3 regions of the Pseudomonas sp. GW821-FHT07B01 genome follow, and region 1 is predicted to be linked to each of the others. Evidence: predicted binding sites of a transcription regulator. Region 1 holds the regulator's gene; each other region holds the start of a gene.
The links. The regulator FliA, encoded in region 1, starts transcription of late flagellar genes. The targets are predictions, from matches to a motif close to CTAAAGTTTNNNNNNNNNNNGCCGNTAA.

Region 1 (6,625 bases):
CTTTGCGCGCGTAGCTGTCAGGCTCGGCATCGGCCACGCCTTCCAGGCCCAGCAGGCCTTCCTTGCGGGCGGTGAGGCTCCAATTGACCACACGGTCGATACCGCCTGCCAGGTCGACCCGTGGCGGAAAAATGATCCACACCAGAATCTGCATGGCACGCTTGAATGAGCTCAGGGGCGACTGCAACAACGCCGCGCCCACGGTGCCACCGATCACGATCAGCGCTGCCGGGCCGTTGGCCAAGGCGCCGAGGTGGCCGCCTTCCAGGTAGTTGCCACCAATGATGGCGACAAACGCCATGGTGATGCCGATCAGGCTCAACACATCCATCAGAGGCAGGCCTCCACCAGGTGCTTGCCGATGTCGTCCAGGCTGTAGACCGCATCGGCCAGGTCAGCCTTGACGATGGCCATGGGCATGCCATAGATCACGCAACTGGCTTCATCCTGGGCCCAGATGGCGCTACCGCCCTGTTTGAGCAGGCGCGCACCTTCACGGCCATCGGCGCCCATACCGGTGAGCACCACCGCCAGAACTTTGTCGCCATAGGACTTGGCCGCCGAACCGAAGGTGATGTCCACACACGGCTTGTAGTTCAGGCGCTCATCGCCCGGTAGGATTTTGATCGCGCCACGCCCGTCCACCATCATCTGCTTGCCGCCCGGCGCCAGCAGTGCCAGGCCAGGACGCAGAACGTCGCCATCCTCGGCTTCCTTGACGGTGATACGGCACAGCTTGTCCAGGCGCTCGGCGAAGGCTTTGGTGAACGCCGCCGGCATGTGTTGCACCAGCACAATCGGCGCCGGGAAGTTGGCCGGCAGTTGAGTCAATACCCGCTGCAAGGCCACCGGGCCGCCGGTAGAGGTGCCGATGGCGACCAGCTTGTAAGCCTTGCGCTTGGGCGCGGGCGAATGCGCACTCGACGCTGCGGCGGCACGTACCGGCGCGACCGCAGGCCGGGCCACGGGCGCAGGCGCCGGGCGCGCAAACGACGAGGTCGGCGCCGCTGCTACGGGCGCAGGCGTGGCAGCTGGCGCGGGCGTGCTGAACAAGCTGCGACGGTTACTGCGGGAAATGCTGTGCACCTTCTCGCACAGCATCTGCTTGACCTTGTCAGGGTTGCGCGAGATGTCTTCGAAATTCTTCGGCAAAAAGTCCACCGCGCCGGCATCCAAAGCGTCGAGGGTCACCCGCGCGCCTTCGTGAGTCAGCGAGGAAAACATCAATACCGGTGTAGGGCAGCGTTGCATGATGTGGCGCACGGCCGTGATGCCATCCATCATCGGCATCTCGTAGTCCATGGTGATCACGTCCGGCTTCAAGGCAATGGCTTGATCGATCGCCTCTTTGCCGTTGGTGGCCGTGCCGACCACCTGGATCGTTGGATCAGCGGAAAGAATTTCCGAGACGCGGCGGCGGAAGAAACCCGAATCGTCCACCACCAGGACCTTGACTGCCATAAACACTCCGTTAGGCGGGGCGGGCATGACCGCCCTGCCCCACCAAAATCAAATACGCCGTGCGGCGTAACGCTTGAGCATGCTCGGAACATCGAGAATCAGTGCGATGCGACCGTCACCGGTAATGGTTGCGCCCGACATGCCTGGGGTTCCCTGCAGCATCTTGCCCAAAGGCTTGATCACCACTTCTTCCTGGCCCACCAGTTGGTCGACCACAAAGCCGATGCGCTGGGTGCCCACGGACAGAATCACCACATGGCCTTCGCGCTGTTCTTCATGGGCGGCCGAGGCCACCAGCCAACGCTTGAGGTAGAACAGCGGCAACGCCTTGTCACGCACGATCACCACTTCCTGGCCGTCCACCACGTTGGTGCGCGACAGGTCGAGGTGGAAGATCTCGTTGACGTTGACCAGCGGGAAGGCGAACGCCTGGTTGCCCAGCATCACCATCAGGGTCGGCATGATCGCCAGGGTCAACGGCACCTTGATGACGATCTTGGAGCCCTGGCCCTTGGTCGAGTAGATATTGATCGAGCCGTTGAGCTGGCTGATCTTGGTCTTCACCACGTCCATGCCCACGCCACGCCCGGACACGTCGGAGATCTCGGTCTTGGTCGAAAACCCCGGGGCAAAGATCAGGTTGTAGCACTCGGTATCGGTGAGGCGGTCGGCGGCGTCCTTGTCCATCACGCCGCGCTTGACCGCGATATTGCGCAAGATGGTCGGGTCCATGCCTTTGCCGTCATCGGTGATCGACAGCAGGATGTGGTCGCCCTCTTGCTCCGCCGCCAAAATCACTTTGCCGTTGCGGGACTTGCCGGCGGCTTCGCGTTCTTCCGGGGTTTCTACACCATGGTCGACCGCGTTGCGCACCAAGTGGACCAGCGGGTCGGCCAGGGCCTCGACGAGGTTTTTGTCGAGGTCGGTTTCTTCGCCCACCAGCTCCAGGTTGATTTCTTTCTTGAGCTGGCGCGCCAGGTCGCGAACCAGGCGCGGGAAACGGCCGAAGACTTTCTTGATCGGCTGCATCCGCGTTTTCATCACCGCGGTTTGCAGGTCGGCGGTGACCACGTCGAGGTTCGACACGGCCTTCTGCATGGCTTCGTCGCCACTGTTCAGGCCCAGGCGCACCAGGCGGTTACGCACCAGCACCAGTTCGCCCACCATGTTCATGATGTCGTCCAGGCGCGCGGTATCCACGCGCACGGTGGTTTCGGCTTCGCTGGCGGGTTTTTCCGCAGCAGCCGGCGCGGCTGCACGCGCAGGGGCCGGGGCGGCAGCAGGTGCTGGCTTGGCAGCCGGCGCAGGTTTGGCAGCAACCGGTGCCGCAGTGGCAGCGGCTGGCGCTGTAACCTGGGCGGCAGCGGCCGGGGCCACTTCGCTGAACTTGCCTTTGCCGTGCAACTCGTCGAGCAGGGCTTCGAATTCGTGATCGGAGATCAACCCGTCACCGGCCGGTGCGGTACTGGCCGCTGGCGCAGCGGCGGCGGCAGTCGCCGCCACCTCGGGCAGGGCTTCGGCCACAAAAGTGCCTTTGCCATGCAGTTGGTCGAGCAGTGCCTCGAACTCGTCGTCGGTGATGTCGGTGCTGGCGTTGGCAGCGGGTGCTTCTGGCGCAGCGGCAGGCGGGGCCACGGCATCTGCTGCGAACTGGCCTTTGCCGTGCAACTGGTCGAGCAACGACTCGAATTCGGCGTCGGTAATGTCTTCACTGCTCGGCGTCGCGGCAGGCTGCACCGGCGCTTCAGCCTCGGCCTTGACCGCGCTGAGGGAGTTGAGCAGTTGTTCGAACTCGCTGTCGGTCACGTCCGGCTCGGCTTGCGCCACCGGTTCCGGTGCGGCCTCGACCACCGGCGCAGCCGCGGTGTCGGCAGGTTCGGCCAGGCGCGCCAGGGCGGCCAGCAGTTCCGGGGTGGCAGCGGTGATCGGTGCACGTTCACGCACCTGGCTGAACATGCCGTTGACCGCATCCAGTGCTTCGAGAATCACGTCCATCAATTCCGAGTCGACGTGACGCTCACCCTTGCGCAGGATGTCGAAGACGTTCTCGGCGATGTGGCAGCACTCCACCAGCTCATGGAGCTGGAGGAAGCCGGCGCCCCCTTTTACAGTGTGAAAACCGCGAAAAATTGCATTGAGCAGGTTCGCATCATCCGGTCGGCTTTCCAGCTCGACCAGTTGTTCGGACAGTTGCTCTAGAATTTCGCCGGCCTCTACAAGGAAATCCTGAAGGATTTCTTCATCGGCGCCGAAGCTCATGTGGGTGCTCCTTAGAAGCCTAAACTGGATAACAGGTCATCTACGTCATCCTGACCTGACACAACGTCTTCACGTTTATCGGCATGAATCTGCGGACCTTCACCCTTGGCGAGATGTTTTTGTGGATCTTTTTCCGAGAGGATCGCTTCGCGGTCATGTTCGATGCCGGCAAAACGATCGACCTGGCCGGCCATCAGCACCAATTTGAGCAAGTTGCTTTCCACTTCGGTGACCAACTGAGTCACGCGCTTGATCACCTGGCCGGTGAGGTCCTGGTAATCCTGGGCCAGCAGGATGTCGTTGAGGTTGCTGGCCACCGTGCGGTTTTCCTGTTCGCTGCGCGACAAGAACCCGTCGACGCGACGCGCCAATTCACGAAACTCTTCAGCGCCGACTTCGCGGCGCATGAAGCGGCCCCAGTCCTGGCTCAAGGCCTGGGCTTCGGTGGCCATGCCGTTGACCAGGGGCGTGGCGTTTTCCACCAGGTCCATGGTGCGGTTGGCCGCTGCCTCGGTCAGCCTGACCACATAGGACAGGCGCTCAGTGGCATCAGTGATCTGGGAAATTTCTTCGGCCTGGGGCATGCGCGGGTCAATCTGGAAATTGACGATCGCACTGTGCAGCTCGCGTGTGAGCTTGCCCACTTCCTGGTACAGGCCGCGGTCACGGGTCTGGTTAAGCTCATGGATCAACTGCACCGCATCGGCGAACTGGCCTTTTTCCAGGCTGTCGACCAACTGGTGAGCATGTTTTTTCAGGGTCGACTCAAAGTCGCCCTGTGACGTTTCGTTATGCTCCATAGCTCCCCCGCGATGGCATTAGCCGTGGATGCGTTCGAAGATTTTCTCGATCTTCTCTTTCAAGGCCAGTGCCGTGAATGGCTTGACCACGTAACCGTTGACCCCGGCCTGGGCGGCTTCGATGATCTGTTCGCGCTTGGCTTCGGCGGTCACCATCAGCACAGGCAGGCTGCGCAGTTTTTCATCGGCGCGCACATGGCGCAGCAGGTCGATACCGGTCATGCCCGGCATGTTCCAGTCGGTCACCAGAAAGTCGATGCTCCCGCTGTTGAGAATCGGAATGGCCGTCAGGCCGTCATCCGCCTCGACCGTGTTGGTGAACCCAAGGTCACGCAACAGGTTTTTAATGATCCGCCGCATCGTTGAGAAGTCATCAACGATGAGGATTTTCATGTTCTTGTCCAATTCGACCTCCAAGCAGTCTTAAACGCGCCCAGCACCTGGACGCGCCATTTCAATCAACAGGCGTTACACAAAAAGGACTGCCCAGGGCACCACGGCACATAGCCGCGAAACCTTGCGATCTCACGGCAGCGTCTGCAGTGCCCCCACACTGCCTGTCAGCGCGCGCGCCACTCGGCCAATCGGCCCCGCAAGCGGGCTGCGCACTGGCTATGCAACTGGCTGACACGCGATTCGCTGACCCCCAGGACCTCACCGATTTCCTTGAGGTTCAGCTCTTCGTCGTAGTACAGCGCCAGCACCAGCCGCTCACGCTCTGGCAAATTGGCGATTGCATCGGCCAACGCGCCCTGGAAACGTTCATCTTCCAGGTCGCGCGACGGCTCCGTATGCGCGCTCGCGCCGTCCTCGTGCAGCCCTTCGTGTTCGCCGTCCTGTAAAAGGTCGTCGAAACTGAACAGGCGGCTGCCCAAGGTATCGTTCAAAATCCCGTAGTAATCGTCGAGACTCAATTGGAGTTCGGCCGCAACTTCATGATCTTTAGCGTCACGGCCGGTTTTTGCTTCAATTGCACGAATTGCATCGCTGACCATGCGCGTATTGCGGTGTACCGAACGCGGCGCCCAATCGCCTTTACGCACTTCATCGAGCATCGCGCCACGGATACGGATACCCGCATACGTTTCGAAACTGGCACCCTTGCTGGCGTCGTATTTGGTCGAGACTTCAAGCAGGCCGATCATGCCGGCCTGGATCAAGTCTTCGACCTGCACACTCGCAGGCAGGCGCGCCAACAGGTGATAGGCAATGCGCTTGACCAACGGCGCATAGCGCTCGATCAATTCGCCCTGGCTGTCACGTGCCGACTTTTTGTAAAGGTTGTAGCCGCTGGATGTCATAGCACCGGTCCTGCGCTCGTCTGATGCACCAAACGCTCGACGAAAAACTCCAGATGCCCCCGCGGGTTGGCGGGCAACGGCCAGGTATCGACCTTCTGGGCAATGGCCTTGAACGCCAGTGCGCATTTCGAACGAGGGAACGCTTCGTAGACCGCACGCTGCTTTTGCACGGCCTTGCGCACACACTCGTCATAGGGAACTGCGCCGACGTATTGTAAGGCCACATCGAGGAAGCGATCCGTGACCTTGGTCAACTTGGCGAACAGGTTGCGCCCTTCCTGCGGGCTCTGGGCCATGTTGGCCAACACGCGAAAGCGGTTCATGCCGTAGTCACGGTTAAGCAGCTTGATCAGCGCATAGGCGTCGGTGATGGAGGTGGGTTCGTCGCACACCACCAACAGCACTTCCTGCGCTGCGCGCACAAAGCTGACCACCGACTCGCCGATCCCGGCGGCGGTGTCGATCACCAGCACGTCGAGGTTGTCGCCGATGTCGCTGAACGCCTGGATCAGCCCGGCATGCTGCGCGGGGCTCAGGTGCACCATGCTCTGGGTGCCCGAGGCCGCCGGCACGATGCGAATGCCTCCGGGGCCCTGGAGCAGCACGTCGCGCAGCTCACAACGGCCTTCGATCACATCGGCCAGGGTATGTTTGGGTGTCAGCCCCAGCAGAACGTCCACGTTCGCCAAGCCCAGGTCAGCATCCAGCAGCATGACGCGACGGCCAAGCTCTGCCAGGGCCAGGGACAAATTCACTGACACGTTAGTTTTCCCGACGCCACCTTTGCCGCCGGTCACCGCGATC
Region 2 (6,625 bases), on a different contig from region 1:
CTTGGGTGACGTTCTGGTTGATGTCTTCCACCACATGGGCCTGCTGCAGGGTGGCGCTGGCAATCGAGGCGTTCAGGCCGTTGAGGTTGTGCAGTGCCTGGCCGATGGCGGTGAGGCTTGCACCGGCCTGGCCGGCTTGCTCGATGGTCAGTTGCGAGGCGCTGTGGCTGTCGCTGATGACCTTGACCGCCGCTTCCGAGTGACCTTGCAGGCGCTCGATCATTACCTGGATCTCGGCGGTGGATTTCTGCGTGCGCTGGGCCAGCAGCCGCACCTCATCGGCGACCACCGCAAACCCACGGCCTTGCTCCCCGGCGCGGGCGGCTTCGATGGCGGCGTTGAGGGCGAGCAGGTTGGTCTGGTCGGCGATGGAGCGGATCACCTCCAGTACCCCGCCGATCTGCGTGCTTTCGCTGGAGAGTGTGCGGATCACCTCCACAGCCTGGCTGATGGTGGTGGAGAGCTGGTCGATCTGCTGCAAGCTGCCGTCGATGTTGACCTGGCCCTGTTGTGCCTGGGCCTGGGCATCGCGCATTTCGCTGGCGGCGTGTTCGGCATTCTTCGCTACGTCCTGCACGCCGTAAGTGACTTCGTTGATGGCGGTGGCCACCAGTTCCATCTGCTGCGACTGCTGCTGGCTGCGGTCATGGGCCTGGCTGGCGTTGTGGCCCAGCTCGGTGGACGACTGGCCCAGGGCGTTCGCGCACACCTGCAACTGGCCGACAACCTGGCGCAGCTTGGCGGTGAAGCTATTGAAGTGCTGGGCCAGTGCGGTCAGTTCGTCACGACCGTGGGTGTCGAGGCTGTGGGTCAGGTCGCTTTCGCCGCTGGCGATATTGCCCATGGCATTCACCGCCGCCTGCAACGGCTGCACGATGCTGCGAGCGATCAGTACCACCAGCACGGCCATCATCAACGCAATGCCCAGGCCAATGGCCGAGGCTTTCCACACCTGGCCCCTGAATTCAGCCTGCACATCGTCCACGTAGACCCCGGAGCCGATAATCCAGCCCCAGGGTTCGAACAGTTGGATGTACGAGGTTTTCTCTACCGGCGCTTCGGCGCCGGGCTTCGGCCAGCGGTAGTTGACAATGCCGGCGCCCTTGGCCTTGGCCAGGCTCACGAATTCGTTGAACACGGCGAAACCGTCCGGGTCGCGAATCGCCGAGAGGTTCTGGCCGTCGAGCTTGGGGTTGGCCGCGTGCATGATCATCACGGGGGTGAGGTCGTTGATCCAGAAGTAATCATCGTGGTCATAACGCAGGCCGCGCACCGCGCTCAGGGCCTGTTGTTGCGCGGCGTCACGGGTCAGTACGCCGGTTTTCTCCAGGTTCTGGTAATAGCTGAGTACGCCACTGGCGGTCTGTACCACGTGCTGGGTCTGCTGGCGCTTGGCCTGGTAGAGGTCGCCGTGGATCTGGTTGAGCATCAACAGCCCCAAGGCCAGCAGCATCAACACGGCGACTATCAGGATCAGCCAAAGGCGGCGGCTGATCGACATGCTGCGCAAACTGTTCATCGTCCTGTCACTCCCTGCTCTTTATAATTGTGGTGCTGCTTCGAGATTTCCGGCGTGTCTGATAGGCTTTCGGCCCGGAATCGAAAAACCTGAGTACTGCCTGATTTTTCACGGAATTTTTGCAGACCGGCGTTGAGAATCAACCGCGGGCGCTTGTGTGCGCTCGTCGTCAGTGAACTTAAAAAAGACTATGAGGCATGCCACGTGCATGACCTTTGGAGACAGCATGGATTTTTGGACCGCCATACAGGCATTGATTCTCGGCATCGTCGAGGGGCTTACGGAGTTCTTGCCGATCTCCAGCACTGGCCACCAGATCATCGTCGCCGACCTGATCAATTTTGGCGGCGAGCGTTTCGAAGCCTTTAATATCATCATCCAGCTGGGCGCGATCCTGGCGGTAGTCTGGGAGTTTCGACGCAAGATCTTTGACGTGGTTATCGGCCTGCCGACCCAGCCCAAGGCCCGGCGCTTTACCGTCAACCTGATCATCGCCGTGTTGCCGGCGGTGGTACTGGGGGTGATTTTTGCCGACCTGATCAAGCACTACCTGTTTAACCCGATCACTGTAGCGACTGCCCTGGTAGTGGGTGGCGTGATCATGTTGTGGGCCGAGCGCCGTCAACATGCAGTGCGGGCTGAAACCGTCGACGACATCACCTGGAAAGACGCCCTCAAGGTCGGCCTGGCCCAGTGCCTGGCGATGATCCCGGGCACTTCGCGCTCCGGTGCAACGATCATCGGCGGCCTGTTGTTCGGCCTGTCGCGCAAGACAGCTACCGAGTTCTCGTTCTTCCTGGCGATGCCGACCATGGTCGGTGCGGCGGTGTACTCGGGCTATAAATACCGTGACCTGTTCCAGCCCGCGGACCTGCCGGTGTTCGCCATTGGCTTTGTCACCTCGTTCATCTTCGCCATGATTGCGGTCAAGGCCCTGCTCAAGTTCATCGCCAGCCACAGCTACGCGGCGTTTGCCTGGTACCGGATTGCGTTCGGCCTGGTGATCCTGGTGACCTGGCAGTTCGGCTGGATCGACTGGACTGCGGTCAAGCCATGACTATCCAGCACCCACGCCTGAAGGCGCTGATCTTTGTACTGCTGTGTGCCGCGCCGCTGCTGGGCTCGGCGTTGCTGTGGTATCGCGGCGAAACGGTAATTCCGTTGATGGCCTATGGCGCGGTCAGCGTGGTTGCGTTCTTCTTGTACTGGAGCGATAAGCGCAAGGCGCAGACCGAAGGCTGGCGCACCCCGGAAAACATCCTGCATGCGGTGGAGTTGGCGGGCGGTTGGCCGGGGGCGTTGATAGCCCAGCAGGTGTTCCGGCACAAGACGCGCAAGGTGTCTTACCAGGTGCTGTTCTGGGTGATTGTGCTGTTGCACCAAGTGTTCTGGCTGGACCAGCTGTTCCTCGGCGGCACCTTGCTGTCAATCCTCTAGCCGCAAGCCAATCTGCGTGCGCTTGGGCAGCTTGCTCACCACCAACTGGTGGGAGCGCTGCAACAGGCCGCGCAGTTCCTCTGCGCCCAAAGGGTAGGGCGTGTTCATGATGACCCACTGCGCCCTCGCCAGGTAAGGCGCCGGGTGAATGCCCGGGCGGTCGACGTGACCCAGGAACAGTTCTTTGTCGACCTTGAAGGCCAGCGACTCACCGCGCAGGTTCTGCAAGGCGAACATCTTGTTGCCAGCAATCGAGAACACCCGCACGCCACCCCATTTATAGTCTTCCCGTGCGCCTGGCAGGCTCAGGCAAAAACGTGCGACTTGTTCTTCCGTCATGCTCATAACAGCCGATCTCCACAGCCTTTGAAGCCTTCTTCCAGGTAGTCGATCCAGGCCCGGATGGCCGGCAGCACGCCGCGCCGGTGCGGGTAGACCGCCTGCAGCCAGCCGCCTGGCAATGACCACTCCGGTAGCAATTGCACCAGCCGGCCGCTGGCCAGTTCTTCTTCGCAGTACATCATTGGCAGCACCGTAAAGCCCACGCCCATCATTGCGCTGGCCTTGCGCACGATAAAGTCTTCGATGCCCAGGCGCGCCTCCATCACTAGCTCGTGCATGTTGCCCTGGGGGTCGATGATGCGTTGGTGCACCATTCGGTCCGCCTCGAGTGCGCCAAGGATTGGCAACTGCTTGAGGTCTTCCAGGGTTTCGACCCGCCGCTCACGCATGAAAACGGGGCTGGCCACCAGCACGGTATGCGCCTGGCGCAGGCGTTTGGTGACCAGCAACGGGTCTTCGTCGCCCAGTTCGCGTACGCGCAGCGCTACATCAATGCCTTCGGCCACCAGGTCGACGCGGCGATTCACCAGGGTCATATCCAACTGCACCAACGGGTGCGCGGCCAGAAAACCGGCTACCAGCTCCGGCAGGATCTGCTGGGCCAGGCCCACCGGGCAACTGACCCGCAAGCGCCCCCGTGGTTCGCTGGACATACTGGCCACGGCCTCGTCGGCCATTTCCGCTTCAAGCAGCATGGCCTGGCAGTGGCGCAGGTAGCGTTCGCCGACGGCGGTGAGCGTCAGTTGCCGGGTGGTGCGTTGCAGCAAGCGTGCACCCAGGCGGTCTTCCAGTTCGGCAATGCGCCGTGAAAGCCTGGATTTGGGAATGCCGAGTAGCCGGCCAGCCGCAGCAAAACCGCCGGCTTCGACGACTTTGGCGAAATAGTAGAGGTCGTTGAGGTCTTGCATGGTGGGCCTATTGTCCTGTCAGTGGGACAAACTATCGCATTTCAGCTGGCTTATCGACCATTGGTTTCATGCGTAGCATCACCACCATCTGATCGCCACTGTCGATCCCACCTCGGAGATCCATCATGAAACTGTTGCACATCGATTCCAGCATCCTCGGCGACAACTCGGCCTCCCGTCAGCTCAGCGCCGGTGTGGTCAAGGCATGGCAAGCCGCGCAGCCGGGTGTGGAAGTGACCTACCGCGACCTCGCCAGCGAAGGCATCAACCATTTCTCCGGCGCTACCCTGGGTGCATTGGGCACTGCTGCCGAACTGCGCGATGCGGCGCAAAAGCACGAGGCTGAACTGAGTGCATCGTCGCTGGCTGAGTTTCTCGCCGCCGATGCCGTGGTAGTCGGTGCGCCGATGTACAACTTCACCATTCCCACCCAATTGAAAGCCTGGATTGACCGCATCGCAGTGGCCGGCCAGACCTTCCGTTACTCCGAAGCCGGCCCTGAAGGCCTGTGCGGCAACAAGAAAGTCATTATTGTCTCCACCGCCGGCGGTCTGCATGCCGACCAAGCCTCGGGCGCTGCCCACGAAGGCTACTTGAAGCTGCTATTCGGCTTCCTGGGCATCACCGACATTGAGATTGTTCGCGCTGAAGGCCTGGCCTACGGTGATGAAGTGCGCAGCAAAGCCATGAGCGACGCCAACGTGCGCATCAACGAGCAACTGTTCGCCGCTGCGTAAGGCTTATGTAAATTTGCCCTGTCCTCGGTTTCATTCTGAAACCGAGCGCCTAAACTCTGTATTCTGATCGCCTGAACGCGAGCGGAGTACGGAGTTTTTTCGTTGTGGCCCAGGTTATGCACACATCCATTCGATACCCTGGACTTTTTATTCGACAGGCCGGTTCTTGTGCAGCAAAGGTGGACGTCCCCATGATGCGTCTTTGTGCTGTTTTGGTACTTTCGCTGTTGGGCGGCCTGGTTTCAGTGCACGCCGCGCCGGCACCGCACCCCCATTGGAGTGTGGGGTTTCATCGCATGAGCGTGCTCGACCCGCTGGATTCGCAGCCGATGAAGGCCATCGCGTTTTACCCTTCCACCGATACCGAACGCACCACGCCGCTGGGCGCCTATCAGGTCGCGGCCAGTGAAGATGCCAAGGTTGCTATCGGCCGTTTTCCGATGCTGATGCTGTCCCACGGCAACACCGGCACGCCCCTGGCCCTGCACGATCTGGCTACGTCACTGGTGCGTAAGGGATTCGTAGTGGTGGCGGTCCTGCATCCCGGCGACAACTATAAGGACCACAGCCGCCTGGGCACCGTAAGTAATCTGTATGGCCGGCCGATCCAGATATCCCAGGCGATCACCGCCACCCTGGCCGATCCGATGCTGTCGCCCTTTGTCGATGTCGATCAGATTGGCGTCATCGGTTATTCCGCCGGTGGCGAAACGGCATTGATCCTGGCGGGCGCCAAACCGGATTTCGAACGCCTGCGCCGCTACTGCCAGGAACGCCCCGAAGACCGCGACGCGTGCACCACCAAGGGCGAGTTGGTGGTTGATCGCGACGACTTGCAACCCCAGGCTGACCCGCGCATCCATGCGTTGATGCTGATGGCGCCGCTGAGCTTGATGTTCGGCCGCCATACCCTGGCGGACGTGCATGTGCCAGTGCTGCTCTACAGTGGCGATGGCGACCAGTTGGTGGCGGTGGACAAAAACGCCGCCGCCCTGGCGCGCAAACTGCCAGAGCCGCCGGACTTCAAGCTGTTGGCCGGGGCAGGGCACTTTGTATTCATGGCCCCGTGCGACAGTGATCAACTGGCGACAATGCCGGGCATCTGCACCGATGCCGATGGTGTCGACCGTGAAGGGATTCACCGCGATATGGTCTCCGAGGCCGGGCGCTTTTTCAGTCGCACCCTCGGTGAGGTAACGCGTGCCGGCCTGCAGACGGCTGATCAGTAGGCGCGGCGCCTGAGCAGTACGGTCAGGGCGAGCGCGCTGACCGACAGCAACGCGGCGCAGAAGAATATCCAGCCGTAGCCAAGATTCAACGCCACGGCGCCCATCAACGGCCCGGCGATCGCCAGGGCCAGGTCGAAAAATACCGCATACGCACTCAGCCCCGCGCCGCGGCTGCTGTCCGGCACTTGCTTGATAGCTTCCACGCCGAGCGCCGGGTAAACCAGTGACAAACCAAAACCGGTCAACCCTGCGCCGATCAAGGCCACGCTGGTAGACGGTGCCAGCCACAGCAGCGTCAGGCCCAGGGTTTCGATGAGCATGCAGGCGATGGCGGCGGTGAACCCGCCAAACCGGCTGATGGCTGAGATAAACACCAGGCGCGAGAGAATAAAGCACACACCAAATACCGTCAGGCAATACGCCGCACCGGCCCAGCCACGATTCAGGTAATAC
Region 3 (6,625 bases), 330 kb from region 1:
TGGCGGTGTTCATCATTTCCGCGTTGGTCTGGAACGAGCGGCTGGCGGAAATCATGTCAGCCATTTCCTCGACCACGTTGACGTTGGGGTAATAGACGTAACCCTTTTCGTTCGCGGCAGGATGGTTGGGCTCGTAACGGGCCTCCAGGTTGCTCTGGTCTTCGACCACGCCCAACACCTGCACGCCGGAGCCGGCGGCGTCCTGGTTCTGGAACAACGAATCGCTGCCGTTTGCCTGACCACCCTGGAACATGGTGGCAAACACCGGATGGCGGGCGCGATAGGTCTGGTCAATGCTCGAGGAGACGGTCTCGGCGTTGGCGATGTTACTGGCGACGGTGTTCAAACGCGTGGTCTGCGCGCTCATGCCACTGCCGGCAATATTGAAAACACTGGACAGGGACATGGCTTACTCTCCGCGCAGGGCTGACATCAGCCCTTTGAATTTGCTGTTGAGCAGGGTGAAGCTGGCCTGGAAGTTCACCGAGTTTTCGGCGTAGTTCGATTGCTCCAGCTGGGCGTCAACGGTGTTCTGGTCGATCGACGGCTGCATCGGCGTGCGATACAGCAGCGACTCGTCACCATTGCCCAGGCCTTGCGCTTCGATATGACGGCTATTGGTCATGTTCAAGGCGAAGGTACCGTTCTTGGTCTTGTCCTGTTGTGCGGCGAGCACGGCGGAGAAGTCCAGGTCCCGAGCCTTGTAGTTCGGGGTGTCGGCGTTGGCGATGTTGTTGGCCAGGACTTCGGCACGCTGGGCGCGGAAGCCCAGGGCTTGTTCGTGGATACCGAGCGCTTTATCGAAGCTGATGCTCATGGCGGAAACCTTTAGGCTGACCTGCTGTTCGTTAGCAGGGTTATAGCAAGGTGTATGCCAAACTTGCGAAAGCCCCGTATATAAAGGGTTTCGAGGGAAGTTGCCGGCGACTATGCCAGAAAAGCGGCAAGCGATTTCCGCGTAGTGCCAGTAAAGCGGCAATGGGCAGTTGCCGCTTTACGCCAGCTTGCCGAGAAAACAAATGTGGGAGCTGGCTTGCCTGCGATGGCGGAGTGCCTGCCGACCTATTCGTCGACTGACAAAACGCTATCGCGGGCAAGCCCGGCTCCCACAGTTTTATTGCATACACCCAGGCTACTTGGCCTGGTAGATGATCCCCGGGCTGCATTGCACCATCTGGAAGTGATCCGGCAGCCCATTGAGCGCCTCGGAAGCACCGAGGAACAGATAACCTCCGCGCTTGAGGGTGCCGTGGATGCGCAACAGAATGTCTTTCTTCACTTCAGCCGAGAAATAGATCAGCACGTTGCGGCAGAACACCATGTCGAACTTGCCTAGGCTGGCGTAGCTGTCGAGCAGGTTGAACGAGCGAAATTCGACGCGGTTCTTGATCGGCGCCTTGATCGCCCAACGCCCTGCCCCTTTGGGGTCGAAGTAGCGTTGCAGGCGTTCCTGGGACAAACCTCGGCCCAGGGCCAGGCTGTCGTACTCACCGGTCTTGCAGTTGGTGAGCATGGTGCCGGACAGGTCCGTGGCCACAATTTGCGCACCGGCTTTCAACTGGCCCATGTTGGTCCGCTCGAACTCATCGATGGACATCGAGATCGAGTACGGCTCCTGCCCCGAAGAACAGGCCGCCGACCAGATACGCAGGCGCTGGCCCGGGCTGGCCTTGATGGCTTCAGGCAACACTTTGTTCTTGAGCACTTCAAAGGGATAGGTATCGCGAAACCATAAGGTTTCGTTGGTGGTCATGGCATCGACCACCATTTCCTTGAGCCCACTGCGCGGCTGCCCCTGGATCCGCTGGACCAACTCACCCAGGGACTTGATGCCCTGCTGTTCCATCAGCTTGTTGAGACGGCTGGATACCAGGTACTGCTTGTTTTCACCGAGCAATATGCCACAGGCTTTTTCCAGGAAGACCCGGAACTGTTCGAAATCCAAATTACCCGTAGACAATGATGCCGCCTCTTAAATCGTGTGACCGCCGGGGGAAATCCCCTAGCCGTGATCTGCTGCCTTGATCCGGTCGACTACCCGGGATGCGAGGTCATCAGGACGGAACTTGGCCAGAAAGTCATCCGCACCGACCTTCTTGACCATTGCCTGATTGAATACCCCCGACAACGAAGTATGCAGGATGATATGCAACTTTTGCATGCGTGGATCGTTACGTATTTCGGCCGTGAGCGTGTAGCCATCCATTTCCGGCATCTCGATGTCAGAGATCATCATCAAGAATTCTTCTTCAGGCCTCTTGCCGTCATCTGCCAGCTTGCGCAGGTAATCCAAGGCCTGGCGACCATCATTGAGGGCTACCACCTCAACCCCGACCGTTTGCAGGCAACGCGTGACCTGCTTGCGCGCCACAGAAGAGTCGTCCACGGTCAACACCCGTAGCGAAACCGCCTTGTGTGCCGTTTCGGCATCCACCACCCCGACGGAGATGGTTTCCGAGGTGGGGGCCACTTCGGCGAGGATCTTCTCCACGTCGATGATTTCCACCAACTGGTTATCGACCCGCGTCACCGCCGTCAGGTAGTGATCGCGCCCCGTGCCCTTGGGCGGCGGATGGATCTCTTCCCAGTTCATATTGACGATGCGCTCCACCGAGCGCACCAGGAAACCCTGGGTCTTGGTGTTGTACTCGGTGATGATCACGAAAGGGTTCTGGCGGTCCTGCAAACCCGCGGCCCCCGTGGCCATGGCCAGGTCAAGAATCGGAATGGTCGCGCCCCGGATGTTGGCCACGCCACACACCACCGGACTGGACTTGGGCATGATCGTCAACTTGGGACATTGCAGCACTTCACGCACTTTAAACACGTTGATGCCATACAACTGTTTGCCATCCAGGCGAAAAAGCAACAACTCCAGGCGATTCTGCCCTACCAGCTGTGTGCGCTGGTTTACTGAATCCATTACACCTGCCATGCCCAGACTCCTAAATCCTAGGGGTACGACGCGTACCCAACACTAAACGGCACGAGCTTTGCTATTTACTGAGTATGGATATTAAAACGACAGTTTCCCGACACCCTGGCCGCTCACGCTACCGTAGACTGCTCTGCGCCGCGATGGCACTGCTTGTCTCGGGCCTGGGCGTCACGGCCCGTGCCGACAACGTCACCCTGCCTGATCTACTTATCGGCGTCACCCAAGGCTTTCTTGAGTTCACTGTAGAAGATTATCTGGCGACTACCCAGACGCCGGGGCGTTATGAAATTCAGGTCAACCAGTTGGACCCTCGCTTGCGCATGCCAATGTGCGACAAGGAATTGACAGCCACTTTGGAAAGCCCCGCCCAGCCCATCGGCCGTGTGACCGTAAAGGTACGCTGTGAGGGCGCCTCGCCCTGGACGGTTTTCGTACCAGCTCAGGTCAAGCTGTATCGCGATGTGGTGGTAGTGGCGCGACCATTGAAGCGCACGGGTATCATCGGCTACGACGACGTGGCGTTGCGCGAGCGGGATATCAGCTTGATCAACCAGGGCTACCTGACGTCGCTGGACCAGGCCATCGGGCAGAAACTCACCCGGCCAGTGGTCACCGACCAAGTCCTCACGCTGGTTCATCTGGAACAGGCCGAGGTGATTCGCAAGGGTGACCAAGTGGTAATTTCCGCCAGCAGCGGCGGCCTGAACGTCAGGATGCCGGGCGAGGCGCTGTCAAATGGCGGCATGAGCGAACAGATCCGCGTCAAGAACCTCAACTCCAATCGCGTGATCAAGGCGCGGGTCACGGCACCAGGCCAGGTCGAGGTGGCGCTATAGATGACTGGAATCAAATGCCAGCTTTTCCTACACTGTGTGCTGGATATTGAGCCGTACAGGTTTATTGTCAATCGAGCCTAAAGTTTGCCCGGGTATGGCCGAAAACATGGCAAGCGTCCAAATACCCAGAGGTTTTTCAACATGGTCATTGATTTCAGTCGTTTGAATAACGCCCCGGCTTTGCCCGGCAATACGCGCACCGGCGGTACCAAGGACAGCGTAGAGGCCAAGCCGCAGCCCTTGCCTGCCAAAGCAGAACAGGCCGCCGCCAGCCAGAGTGGGGAATCGGTACACCTGAGCAATGAGGCTCAACAGTTGCAGAAGGTCACTGACTCGCTGCGCGATCAACCCGTCGTCAATAAAGCCCGCGTGGCCGAGTTGAAACAGGCTATCGCCGATGGCAGCTATAAAGTCGACAGCAACCGTGTAGCCAGCAAGCTGCTCAACTTCGAAGCCGAGCGCTAGGCAAAAGCCTGCGCAGGGCTTTTGGACGCTTAAAACCCAAGGCCAGCCATGCACCACGACGAACATTTGCTCCAACTGATCATTGATGATCTGGCGCCGACGCAACAATTGCTCGAGCTGCTCAAGGAAGAATCCCTGGCCTTGTACGGCCGGGATATGCCCTTGCTGGAAGAAATCCTGGCGCGCAAACAGTCCCTGATTGTCTTGCTCGAACAGCACGGCAAGAAACGCAGCGAGATTCTGATCAGCCTGGGCCTGCCCGCCGATCATGATGGCCTGGCACAACTGGCCAGCCACTCCTCAGTCGGCGATCAACTGCTGGCACAAAGCAAAGAACTCAATCATTTGCTCGCCCAGTGCCAGGAAGCCAACCTGCTCAACGGTCAGTCGATCCAGCTTCAGCAAGCCACCACCGCCAATCAGTTGCGCATATTGCACGGCGGAGAACCTCCGGCCCTGTATAACGCCCAAGGCTCCACCTCACGCCTGATCAAACCAAGCACCCGCAGCCAAGCCTGACGCCGGTTTACAGCGCGACCTATCCAAGGCGCGCTACATACTGGCAAAATGCCGGTTCTTGCGTGTAGTCGTATTTTGCCTGGAGATGGAAGAACCGTGTTCAACGCCCTTAATGCGGAAGATGCACCGCAGCCACCCAAGGTGCTCACCACGCCTCTGGAAATCGCCAGCACGTTGCGGATGCTGCAAGAAAGCCATGACCCGCTGATCATCACTTTCCACGAACGTAGCCAGCGCTTCCAGAGCTACCTGGTGGACATCGACCGGGACAGCAAGACGCTGGTACTGGACGAAATGATTCCCCGCGACGGTGAACGCTATCTTGAGAATGGCGAAGCCTTCCGTATCGAAGGCTTCCATGAGGGCGTGCGGGTTGCCTGGGAAAGCAACGGCACCTTGACCATCAGCGAGAAAGGCGGCCACCGCATCTACAGCGGCAACCTGCCCGGCGAAGTGGTTTACCATCAACGACGCAATGCCTTCCGCGCCGCACTGAAACTCGCGCAATTGGTGGATATTCAGTTAGGTGGCGAGAAGCTCAAGGCCCCTGTCAGCGGTAAGCTGTTGGATATCTCGGCAACCGGCTGCAAATTGCGCTTTGAAGGCGATATCTCCGAACGTCTGCAGTTGGGCCAGGTCTATGATCGCTTTATTGCTGCCCTGCCCTTCGGCAGCATGACCACTTCCGTGGAACTGCGCTATCTGCACTTCGAAGACAAGATCAACACCACCTTTGCCGGCGTGCGCTTTCACAACATGAGTGGTTTGGTGCAGCGACAAGTGGAACGCTTTGTCTACCAATTGCAGCGAGAAGCTCGGCGCTTCGATAAAGACGACGATCTTTAAGCGTTAGACGCTGAGATAAAAAAACGGGCAGATCCTGATGGGATCTGCCCGTTTTTTCGTTCAGGGGCGCGCCCTGCTTAAGTCATGGGGATGTTCGTCCGGGTCTGGTGGCTCGTGCGGTTCTTCGCTCGTTGGCTCCTCGGTATCAGGGACGGGCTCTGGGTCAGGAACAGTGACTTGCATCTGCTCCTGCACCACCTGCTCATCCACCCGCGGGTCAAGGGCAGCCACCAAAGGCGAACTGGACATGCTGTCGGGCATCGCCACGTGATGCAGTGGTGCGTCGTCGACCTGATGCAGGTTGGTTACCGCCTTGGGTCGAATGCGCCACACCAGGATCAGCGCACACAGGCTGAAAAACGCGTAGAGCATCTGGCTGCCGAATAGCTTCATCACCACACCGGCCAACAGCGGCCCCACGCTGGCGCCGATCCCGTAGGTAACGAGCAACATGGCCGTCAGTGACACCCGGCGATCGCCTTCCACATGGTCGTTGGAAAAGGCCACCGCCAAGGGGTAAAGGCAGAACTGCACCAGCGAACAGAAGAAGCCCGCCACGAACAACACCTCCAGCGGTACCTGCGTCATGATGGCCAACGGTAAGGCCGTTATCGCCAGGCACAAGGCAAAGCAGCGAATCAGCAGCGCGCGGTCATAGCGGTCCGACAACCAGCCCAGTGGCCACTGCACGACCAATCCAGCAAAAATGCAGCTACCCATGAACAGGCCGACCTGCTCGGTCGTCAGGCCCTGCTGAGAGGCGTAGAGCGGCGCCAAGCCGTAGAACGAACCGACGATCAACCCAGCGCCCAACACGGTGCTGAGCGATTGCGGCACGCGCTTGATAAAGAAGCGCGGCTCCATCGGAGCCGGGTGCAGTGGGGCCGGGTGAATGCGTCGAGTCATTGCCACCGGGACCAGGCACAGGGCAAAGCACAACGCCACGAGCATCAACAGCTCAAGCCCAAGATGGGGATGCATGACCAGGATCAGTTGGCCCAGCACCAACCCAAGGTAGGAC

Region 2: AC07S6_RS08350 (methyl-accepting chemotaxis protein) is a predicted target of FliA. The motif match lies at 1,586-1,613, and genes of this name have one in related genera.
Region 3: flgM (flagellar biosynthesis anti-sigma factor FlgM) is a predicted target of FliA. The motif match lies at 3,852-3,879, and genes of this name have one in related genera.

What each region holds. Positions count from the first base shown of each region.
Region 1 covers NZ_JBWKRA010000001.1:197,087-203,711, forward strand. Annotated here, with positions in the region: gene AC07S6_RS00920 (flagellar motor protein) at 1-331, opposite strand, end outside; gene AC07S6_RS00925 (protein-glutamate methylesterase/protein-glutamine glutaminase) at 331-1,461, opposite strand; gene AC07S6_RS00930 (chemotaxis protein CheA) at 1,510-3,720, opposite strand; gene AC07S6_RS00935 (protein phosphatase CheZ) at 3,732-4,520, opposite strand; gene AC07S6_RS00940 (chemotaxis response regulator CheY) at 4,539-4,913, opposite strand; gene fliA (RNA polymerase sigma factor FliA) at 5,081-5,821, opposite strand; gene fleN (flagellar synthesis regulator FleN) at 5,818-6,625, opposite strand, start outside.
Region 2 covers NZ_JBWKRA010000005.1:246,534-253,158, forward strand. Annotated here, with positions in the region: gene AC07S6_RS08350 (methyl-accepting chemotaxis protein) at 1-1,519, opposite strand, end outside; gene AC07S6_RS08355 (undecaprenyl-diphosphate phosphatase) at 1,746-2,576, shown strand; gene AC07S6_RS08360 (DUF1294 domain-containing protein) at 2,573-2,956, shown strand; gene AC07S6_RS08365 (MmcQ/YjbR family DNA-binding protein) at 2,945-3,301, opposite strand; gene AC07S6_RS08370 (LysR substrate-binding domain-containing protein) at 3,298-4,206, opposite strand; gene AC07S6_RS08375 (FMN-dependent NADH-azoreductase) at 4,332-4,943, shown strand; gene AC07S6_RS08380 (alpha/beta hydrolase family protein) at 5,135-6,172, shown strand; gene AC07S6_RS08385 (MFS transporter) at 6,166-6,625, opposite strand, start outside.
Region 3 covers NZ_JBWKRA010000001.1:529,773-536,397, forward strand. Annotated here, with positions in the region: gene flgC (flagellar basal body rod protein FlgC) at 1-406, opposite strand, end outside; gene flgB (flagellar basal body rod protein FlgB) at 410-817, opposite strand; gene cheR (protein-glutamate O-methyltransferase CheR) at 1,133-1,960, opposite strand; gene AC07S6_RS02475 (chemotaxis protein CheV) at 2,003-2,935, opposite strand; gene flgA (flagellar basal body P-ring formation chaperone FlgA) at 3,010-3,774, shown strand; gene flgM (flagellar biosynthesis anti-sigma factor FlgM) at 3,916-4,239, shown strand; gene AC07S6_RS02490 (flagella synthesis protein FlgN) at 4,288-4,758, shown strand; gene AC07S6_RS02495 (flagellar brake protein) at 4,855-5,604, shown strand; gene AC07S6_RS02500 (MFS transporter) at 5,665-6,625, opposite strand, start outside.